4 regions of the Providencia sp. PROV200 genome follow, and region 2 is predicted to be linked to each of the others. Evidence: predicted binding sites of a transcription regulator. Region 2 holds the regulator's gene; each other region holds the start of a gene.
The links. Region 2 encodes Fur, which represses iron uptake genes when iron is present. Its sites were predicted from a motif close to ATAATAATGAGAACNACTATCAA; they were not measured.
Positions count from the first base shown of each region.

Region 1 (2,213 bases), 2.1 Mb from region 2:
CCATAAGTTAACGTTAATTCATCGATAGGTTGGCTATTGAACGTCAGCTTGGTTCCATAAAAATTGGTTTTTTGATCCGATGAGCTGATACTTGTAACATCTTTGCCAGTCAGAGTTGGGAAGGGATAAAACTTTTGTGATTCATCACGATAATAAACCTGTGCAACAAAATCCTGCCCAAATACATCTGCATTTGAATATTGTAAATTGAGCAAATTACGCTCAGTTCCCGGCAAACGGTCAGAACTTAATTTACTGCTGTTATAAGCTTCACCTTGCCCTTTAACCGCGGAAAAATTTTTTCCTAAATAGAGGCCGTGTTTACCATCAGACTCACTTTTATAATGCTGATAAACAGCTTGAACCTGTTGTTTTTCATCGATTTTGATAGTGCCTGACGCCATCACATCCAAGCGATCAGAAAATTGTAACCCTGTTTGGGTATTATCGATATTAATCGCATTACCTTTACCATCATACCAACCACCATAGCGTTGATAAGCAACAGAAACACGTCCGTGAGCATTCTCATTACCACCACTTACTGCTGCAGCAATATTTTCATCGTGATCTTTACCATTGTTAAAGCCTGTTTTTCCACCTAATTGCAGGGAAACTTGTTTTTCTTCTTGGCCTTTTTTCGTCACAATATTAATCAAGCCGCCGCTGCTACCGCCACCGTACATCGCCGTAGCACCTGAAATAACTTCGATATGGTTAATATTAAAAGGATCGATGGAATCTAATTGGCGACTATCACTACGAGAAGAGTTAAGGCGTACCCCATCCACCATCACAATCATTGAACGGCCACGCATATTCATGCCATAGTTTGTCCGCCCTTGGCCGCTGACACTCATTCCTGGAATAAGCTGCGCTAAAATATCTTTTAACTCTTTTCCACCTTCAGCTTGCTGTTCAATTTCAGCATTATCAATCACCCATGTGGTTTGTGCCATTTCTGAAACTGATTTATACCCACGCGTAGCGGATACGGTTATGGATTCTTCTTTTTTATCAGCAGCAAATACGGAGGGAGAAAAAAAGGGTAGAAAGCAAGGGGAGATAATAAATAAATGCTTTATTTTCATTAAATTAAACCTTTACATTATTAAAATCGCTGTTATTGATTATAAAAATAAATCACAATATATAATTAAATTACTGTTTATTATTTTATCAAATAATTATTAACAACAGTAACTAAGAATCAAGATAAATATAAGAATTATTATTATTAACAGCAAGAAATGAAAGGTTATTCAGTACTAATCACGCATCCTTGCGCAAAGTTTTCCTATTAATTACTTCACACTAACGACAGCGATATAATTCAATTTCCCACGATTTTGCCGAAAATGACGGAACATACGCAAAAATTGGGGGCGATTTTCTTTTTTCAGTGCATTACGGACAATCTTTAGTGCACCGAAAACGCCCTCATCGTAAATCAGCCCTTTTGGGGATAATAATGTCATTGGCCCGGTGTGAGAGAGCACTTGCTGGAAACCCGCTTGTTGAAATAATTCCACCCATTGTGTCTCAGGTAATGGCTGCGCTTTGACATTAATTGCCTGCTGCATTTGAGAAACCACATTTTGTACCGCTTGGGCATCCTTAAATGCAATATCGTGGGTTAATAGACAGCCCCCCGGTTTTAGTACTCGATAATACTCCTGCAATAACTTCGCTTTCGCTTTATCACCGTACATGGTCAGCATGGCTTCATTAATGACCACATCAAAGCTGTTATCTTCAAATGGTAATTTTGATGCATCCGCCATTTGGATTGTCACTAAATCGGTTAACCCTTTATTCGCCACATTTTTTTGTGCCTGAGCGAGCGCCTGCTTATCCATATCAATACCCGTAATATGGCAATGAAATTGGGAGGCTATTTCAATGGCGGTGGTTCCCATATTACAGGCTACTTCAAGGACTTGGCTGTTCTTATGTAACCCTGATTGGCTAAGTAGCCACTCAGTAGCTTCTTTTCCCCCTGGGCGTAGACGTTTTTTCCCCAAGCGCGCTAAAAATTTGTGCCCGGCTTCATGGGCGGTAAATGATTGGTCCATTCGCTCCTCCAAGCTAGTGTGTACAAGCCGTTTCAGGCTCACGTAACATAACTAACAACATTTTTGCGGGCTCTAGCGCATCTACCGCATGAGGAATATTAGCGGGCATTCTGACGATTTCCCCCGGTTTAGCCATCA
Region 1 is NZ_CP096307.1:3,460,580-3,462,792, forward strand. It holds gene M1E86_RS15805 (TonB-dependent siderophore receptor) at 1-1,091, opposite strand, end outside; gene M1E86_RS15810 (class I SAM-dependent methyltransferase) at 1,305-2,075, opposite strand; gene M1E86_RS15815 (cupin domain-containing protein) at 2,089-2,213, opposite strand, start outside.
Region 1: a site for Fur is predicted at 1,216-1,238, ahead of M1E86_RS15805 (TonB-dependent siderophore receptor). Genes of this name have one in related genera too.

Region 2 (2,213 bases):
GCTGTAATGGATAGTACCGTGGATTTCTCCATTATTTTCAATACTGATAGTATCAGAGTGGCATTCACCTTCAATACGCCCATTTACCACCAGTTCTTTGCAGGTGATATTTCCTGTCACTTGGCCGTTTAACATGACTTTAACCGTATTATCTTTTCCGGTTATATTCCCAATGACTTTTCCATAGATATGCACTTGCTCATTAGAGGTTATATTTCCTTCAAAAACAACGTCCCTAGAGATAATTGTATTCGTTTTTTCTTCACTAATCGTTGGGGTTGATAGTGTGACTTGTTCTTCTATCTTTACAGTCACTTCAGGCTCATGACTTACCGAAGGGGGAGTCGCTGTAGGCGCGGGCTTGTTTTGTCTTTTGGTGAACATTTTACTTACCTTTTTTTGATTGAAGTGTACGATCAAGAACAGTATTGATAATGCAAACGAAAATAAGGCGCTAGTTAAATAACTAAAGAACCACCCTATTAAAGTAAGAAACCAGAAGAAAAAACTTGTATTGAGAAAAAGATATGTTTTTTTCATCAGTTAATCTCTTACAAATTGCTAAAGTACTCAATAAGTTTAGCCAATAAATACAATTACACATTTAAATTGTACGTTAACTTTATGACTACATTTGAATCACTAACTCTCTAATTTAGAGTTAAAATTATAGTAAGGTAATTAAATAATTTTAAATAGTATGAAATGATAGAAATCATCTATGATGTTATTTATATACCACATTGATTGGTAAAGCATAATTCTAGATAACAAATTATAATTATCCGTGAAATAATATAAAGATTTTGATTTGAATTGCAACTATTAAGGTTTTTAATAAAATTCGTATTATCGGCGAGATCTAGTGGTAAATAGTTATGTTTAGGTTATTCACTAGGAATTATCACTAATAGAGTGTAAGAGTATCAATACTTAAAATAAAAAACCCCGATAAAATTGTTTTATCAGGGTTTTGGCATTTTTAACCATTACGTTTCATCAACGATGGTTGAATACTGTTACTCTTTGGCTTCGTGTGCGTCAGCATTGTCACGGCAATCGCCATCTGCGCAATGACCATATAGATATAAACTATGGTTAGATAGTTTAATGCCATGGCGAGCAGCGATATTTTTTTGGCGGGTTTCAATGGATTCGTCAGTAAACTCAATCACTTTTCCACAATCTAAACAGATTAAATGGTCATGGTGATGTTGCTGGGTTAATTCGAATACAGATTTACCACCCTCGAAGTTGTGACGGGTAACGATACCGGCATCATCAAATTGGTTCAATACGCGGTATACGGTTGCTAACCCGATCTCTTCACCCATATCGATCAGCTTTTTATAGAGATCTTCCGCACTGACGTGGTGGCACTCAGGCTCTTGAAGTACTTCCAAAATTTTTAATCTTGGAAGAGTGACTTTGAGTCCAGCATTTTTCAATGCTTTATTGTTGTCTGTCATGCGGGTTTTGTCCTGTATCTTAAATCATAAATTTAACAATAATGAGACATTTTTAACATCAATACAGTTGTCTTCTAAACTGATTTACAATTATAGGCATGGAAAATAAAAATAGAAACCATGCATTGTCTCATTATTTTGATAATCTCGTGAGAACCTATCCTATTAGGATACCTTATCGGTTATTTTAGATTATGCCACTGGCTTAGATGATTCATTTTGTGCAAAACAGTGGCGTAACCTATGGGTAAGGGTTCTTTACATGACCTATTAGCCTAAAATTTCAGCTAAAGACATTTCTTCAGAGATTTGTTTTACCCATGCATCAACACGTTCATCAGTTAGCTCAGGTTGACGATCTTCATCAATCGCTAAACCAATAAAGTGGTTGTCATCTGCCATGCCTTTGGATACTTCAAAGTGATAACCTTCAGTTGGCCAATGACCAACAATAACTGCACCACGAGGTTCGATAATATCGCGGATCGTACCCATTGCATCACAGAAATATTCAGCGTAGTCTTCTTGGTCTCCGCAACCAAATAAGGCGACAAGTTTACCTTCGAAATCAATTTCTTCGAGAGTAGGGAAGAAATCATCCCAATCACATTGGGCTTCACCATAATACCAAGTTGGAATACCGAGAAGTAGAATGTCAAAAGCTTCAATATCTTCTTTGCTACATTTTGCGATATCGTGAACTTCTGCTACATCTTTGCCTAATCTTTCTTGGATCATTTTGGC
Region 2 is NZ_CP096307.1:1,372,031-1,374,243, forward strand. It holds gene M1E86_RS06095 (bactofilin family protein) at 1-384, opposite strand, end outside; gene fur (ferric iron uptake transcriptional regulator) at 1,020-1,469, opposite strand; gene fldA (flavodoxin FldA) at 1,740-2,213, opposite strand, start outside.

Region 3 (2,213 bases), 510 kb from region 2:
ACTTGGTTAGTTTTAGGTGGGGCAGCTCTATTTGGTGCTTTCCCTCTCGCTTATGCAATTGTTCTTGATGCATTATCAATCCCATTAACTTTCATGTTGTTAGCCTTGATTTTCCGCGGGGTCGCCTTTGAATTTCGCTTTAGAGCGGATGAATCACACCGTCGTCATTGGGACCATGCCTTTATTTGGGGCTCGATTTTCGCCACCTTTGTTCAAGGTGTCGTCGTGGGTGCCTTTATCCAAGGTTTCCATGTGGAAAACCGTGTTTACATGGGTGGTTATTTCGATTGGTTCGCACCTTTCCCACTGTTTTGCGGATTTGGCCTCGTAGTTGCTTATGCGCTATTAGCGTGTGGTTGGCTGATCATGAAAACGGAGGGACACTTACGTAGCACGATGTATCGTGTCCTACGGCCATTAACATTACTGATGTTAGCGGTAATTGCGGTGATCAGTTTCTGGACTCCAATGTTAAATGACGCAGTCTTTGAGCGTTGGTTCTCACTACCAAACCTGTTCTTCTTCTTACCCGTTCCATTACTGGTATTAGGCTGCACTTGGTTGATCCTAAAAAGTGCTAAGCGCCAACGGTTCGATAGCGTGCCATTCTTAGCAGCTTTAATGTTAATTTTCCTTGGGTTTACGGGTTTAGGCATCAGTATTTGGCCGACACTCATCCCACCCGCTGTCAGTTTCCGTGATGCCGCAGGCCCACCCGAAAGTTTAGGCTTTATGTTAGTTGGTGCGTTATTCATTATTCCTGTTATTTTGGTTTATACCTATTGGAGTTACTATGTATTCAGAGGAAAAATCACCCCAGAGCAAGGCTACCACTGATAACGTGAGTACCTCTCCTTGGTGGAAAAAACTCGGTTGGATGGCTATCATCTGGTTCGGAAGTGTACTTGCATTGTTTGCATTTTCGTCAGTATTCAAATTGATGATGACCGCCGCTGGAATGAAAGTGAAGTAATTTACCTTTCGATATGCCGTAGACTAAAAGTCATACGGCATTTTTATTAAAATCAACAACTCATCACTGTAAATTGCCTCCCTACTGTTGAAAACCTTTCTGTATAAATATCCTCTTCCAATCGCTCACTAGCTGTTGCAACTTACAAAGTTATTCATGATAATGATAATAATTACCATATAATAAAATTATCATTAATAAAGGAGATCGTCCGTGGCCACTGAACAACCTGTTGAAAAAAACATCTACCGCCCGGCTCCACCACAGCTCATTCAAGTCAAATCCATTACCGATATCAGCCCATCTATTCGCAGCATTACTTTCACCGGTGAAAAACTCAATACATACCCAACTGATTGTGAAGGTGGGCACCTGAAAATATTTTTAGCCCCTGATTTAAGCAGCCAGCCCGCACTCCCTATCCTAAGTAAAGAAGGCCGTAGCTGGCCAGAAGACAAACCTCGCCCATTTGTTCGTACCTATACGGTCAGAGCCATCCGCCCAGAGGTTAGCGAGATTGATATTGAATTTGCTATGCATGATGGAACAACTGGCCCTGCATACCTATTTGCTCGTGATGCAAAACCCGGAAATTGGATGGGTATTACCAACCCTGGTGGCCCAGACCCATTATTGCCTGCCAGACAACATTATTTCATGGCCGGTGATTCAAGCTCGCTACCCGCTATCGCTGCATTATTAGAAAAAATGCCAGCAACTGCCCAAGGTAAAGTCGTGCTACGGTTAGATACCCCAAAAGATGTGCGTGAGCTGAGAAAACCTGAACACGTTGACGTAATTTGGATCTGTGGTGATATCAGCAAAACAGCAGAGTTAATTAGCACGTTTAAGTCTTGGGAGATCCCAAACAGCGACTGCGCTTTCTGGATTGCGGGTGAAGACCAAATTATTCGTGATTTACGTCGTTATATTCGTCGTGAAAAAGGTTTTGGCCGTGATGATATCTATGCGATCCCCTATTGGCGATATGGCTATGATGAAGAAGGTTACCATCATGAGCGCCATGCTGTAATGGATAACCCTGACGATTAACTTCAATTTAAATATTTAGTTCGCTTATTGGTCTATAAATGCTAATAAGCGAACTTATTTCCTGATTTCTCATGCCTTCATCAAGTTATTAGCCATTATTTTCCCCAACAATAAACTCCCTAAAATACTTTTCACATCACCATTTGTTATGTTATAACATAATGGTTTTTTTTATAATCTTTATATT
Region 3 is NZ_CP096307.1:1,877,640-1,879,852, reverse strand. It holds gene cydB (cytochrome d ubiquinol oxidase subunit II) at 1-837, shown strand, start outside; gene M1E86_RS08645 (DUF2474 domain-containing protein) at 842-973, shown strand; gene M1E86_RS08640 (siderophore-interacting protein) at 1,187-2,026, shown strand.
Region 3: a site for Fur is predicted at 1,130-1,152, ahead of M1E86_RS08640 (siderophore-interacting protein). Genes of this name have one in related genera too.

Region 4 (2,213 bases), 560 kb from region 2:
ACGTTAATTTCATGCATTTCACCGCTATCGTCTTGTTCGTCACCTAAACGCATTGCCATAATAATTACCTTGCTTTGCTATTTGCCAGATCAAGATCACGCCCCAGCAACAACGCAGACTGAGCAGCGACATCCCCTACTTGACCACGATAGTTGTTGATCATGCGAGCAAAAATATTATAAATCACAACCGCAGGGATAGCGGCAATAAGACCGATTGCTGTCGCTAATAACGCTTCTGCAATACCCGGCGCAACAACCGCAAGGTTAGTCGTTTGCGAGTGAGCAATCCCGATAAAGCTGTTCATGATCCCCCAGACCGTTCCAAATAAACCGACGAATGGAGAAATTGCACCAATAGTCGCCAAATAGCCATTACCACGGCCCATATAACGACTAATCGCAGCGACTGCCCTTTCTAGGCGGAATGATGTGCGCTCTTTTGTGCCTGATAAATCAGCGCTATTTGCTGATAACGCTCGCTCAGTAACGGCTTCGTTTAATAACATACGCGTAATGCTATTTGTTTTGAAACCTTCTGCGATACTGACGGCTTCATCAAGTGACTTCGCCTCAGAAATCGCTTTCGCTTCTACTTTTAAGCGACGGCGAGCAACTAAAATTTCCAAACCTTTTGAGAAAAATATTGCCCAAGTAATAACAGAAGCAATAACAAGCCCTATCATGACTGTTTTAACAATATTATCTGCACCTTGGTACATTCCCCAAACAGATAAATCTTGGTCAAAACCGCCCGTTGGTGCTTCTGTTGCAATTTCAATGTTTTCATTAACAACTGTTGTGTTCACGGCTTCGCCTTGTACAGGTTCCGCGGGTACTGATGAAACTTCAGCACTTGGTGTCGTAGTTGTTGGTGCAGCTGAATTTACTGCCGGTTGTGTTGATGGTGTATCTTGAGACGCAGCTGGTGTTGTTGCAGGTGTGGTTTCAGCGACTGCCGTACCCATTAAGCCGAACGCCAATAGAATAGAAGCTGTTAGTTTACGCATCAGTTGGCCTTTACTCTCTTTTTAGTGTTGTATAAAAAAATTCATATCGATGATTGTGCCATTCATCGACTAACCTTTAAAAGCGAAATTTGACTCGCGCTGTCCGTCTCTTTTCAAAAAGACGGTGCTGATGATATCAAACACAGCGCGAATTGATAGTAATTATCATTAGTATTCGCGATTTTTTTATGTTTTTTTGCGTTTAGACAAACATGACCTTCTCTACTATGCGGTTATTTTCCTTAATAATTCACGGTTCAATTAAATATTCATTCCCAATATTACAAATAAAATTTACCTACAGTTTGAAAGTTGAAGAATACTCAAGTTACATTTCTATCAGGATCATTTAACGTCTTAGTATAAATTACCTCTAAGTTTAACCAGTTCATATTCTGTGTAGGGAAAAATCATGGCAGACATAAAACCTGAAACACAATTAGTCCATATTGGGCGGAACCCCAAATACACACAAAAAGGGGTAAACCCTGTTATTCAGCGAGCCTCTTCTATTATTTTTGATACCCTTGAAGAAAAACGTCATGCAACTCGCCATCGTGCAAATAACGTACTATTTTATGGGCGTCGCGGTACACAAACACATTTCGCTTTTCAAGAAGCGATGACAGAATTAGAAGCAGGTGCTGGATGCGTCCTTTACCCATCAGGTGCTGCCGCAATTACCAATACCATTTTGTCGTTTATTTCTGCTGGCGAACATATCCTGGTGACTGGATCAGCTTATGATCCAACGCAAAATTTTTGCGACAACATCCTTACTAAGCTAAATGTCAAAACCACGTATTTTGATCCACTCATCGGAACGGATATTGCTGATTTAATTCAGCCCAATACGCGGATTGTATTTTTAGAGTCCCCCGGCTCTATCACCATGGAAGTTCATGATTTACCAGCAATAGTGAAAGCTATACGCGTCAAATCCCCTGAAATTGTGATTATGATTGATAACACTTGGGCAGCTGGCGTCTTACTTAAACCATTATTATTTGATGTGGATGTGTCGATCCAATCAGCAACTAAATATATCAATGGCCACTCCGACGGTATGCTTGGCCTTGCGGTGGCAAACCAACGCTGTATTGAAACATTACGTGAAAATTCATACCTCCTAGGCCAAACCGCGGATCCAGATACCGTTTATATGGCTAATCGAGGGCTCCACACATTAGCAACTCGACTAAAA
Region 4 is NZ_CP096307.1:811,937-814,149, reverse strand. It holds gene exbD (TonB system transport protein ExbD) at 1-59, opposite strand, end outside; gene exbB (tonB-system energizer ExbB) at 65-1,009, opposite strand; gene metC (cystathionine beta-lyase) at 1,422-2,213, shown strand, end outside.
Region 4: a site for Fur is predicted at 1,162-1,184, ahead of exbB (tonB-system energizer ExbB). Genes of this name have one in related genera too.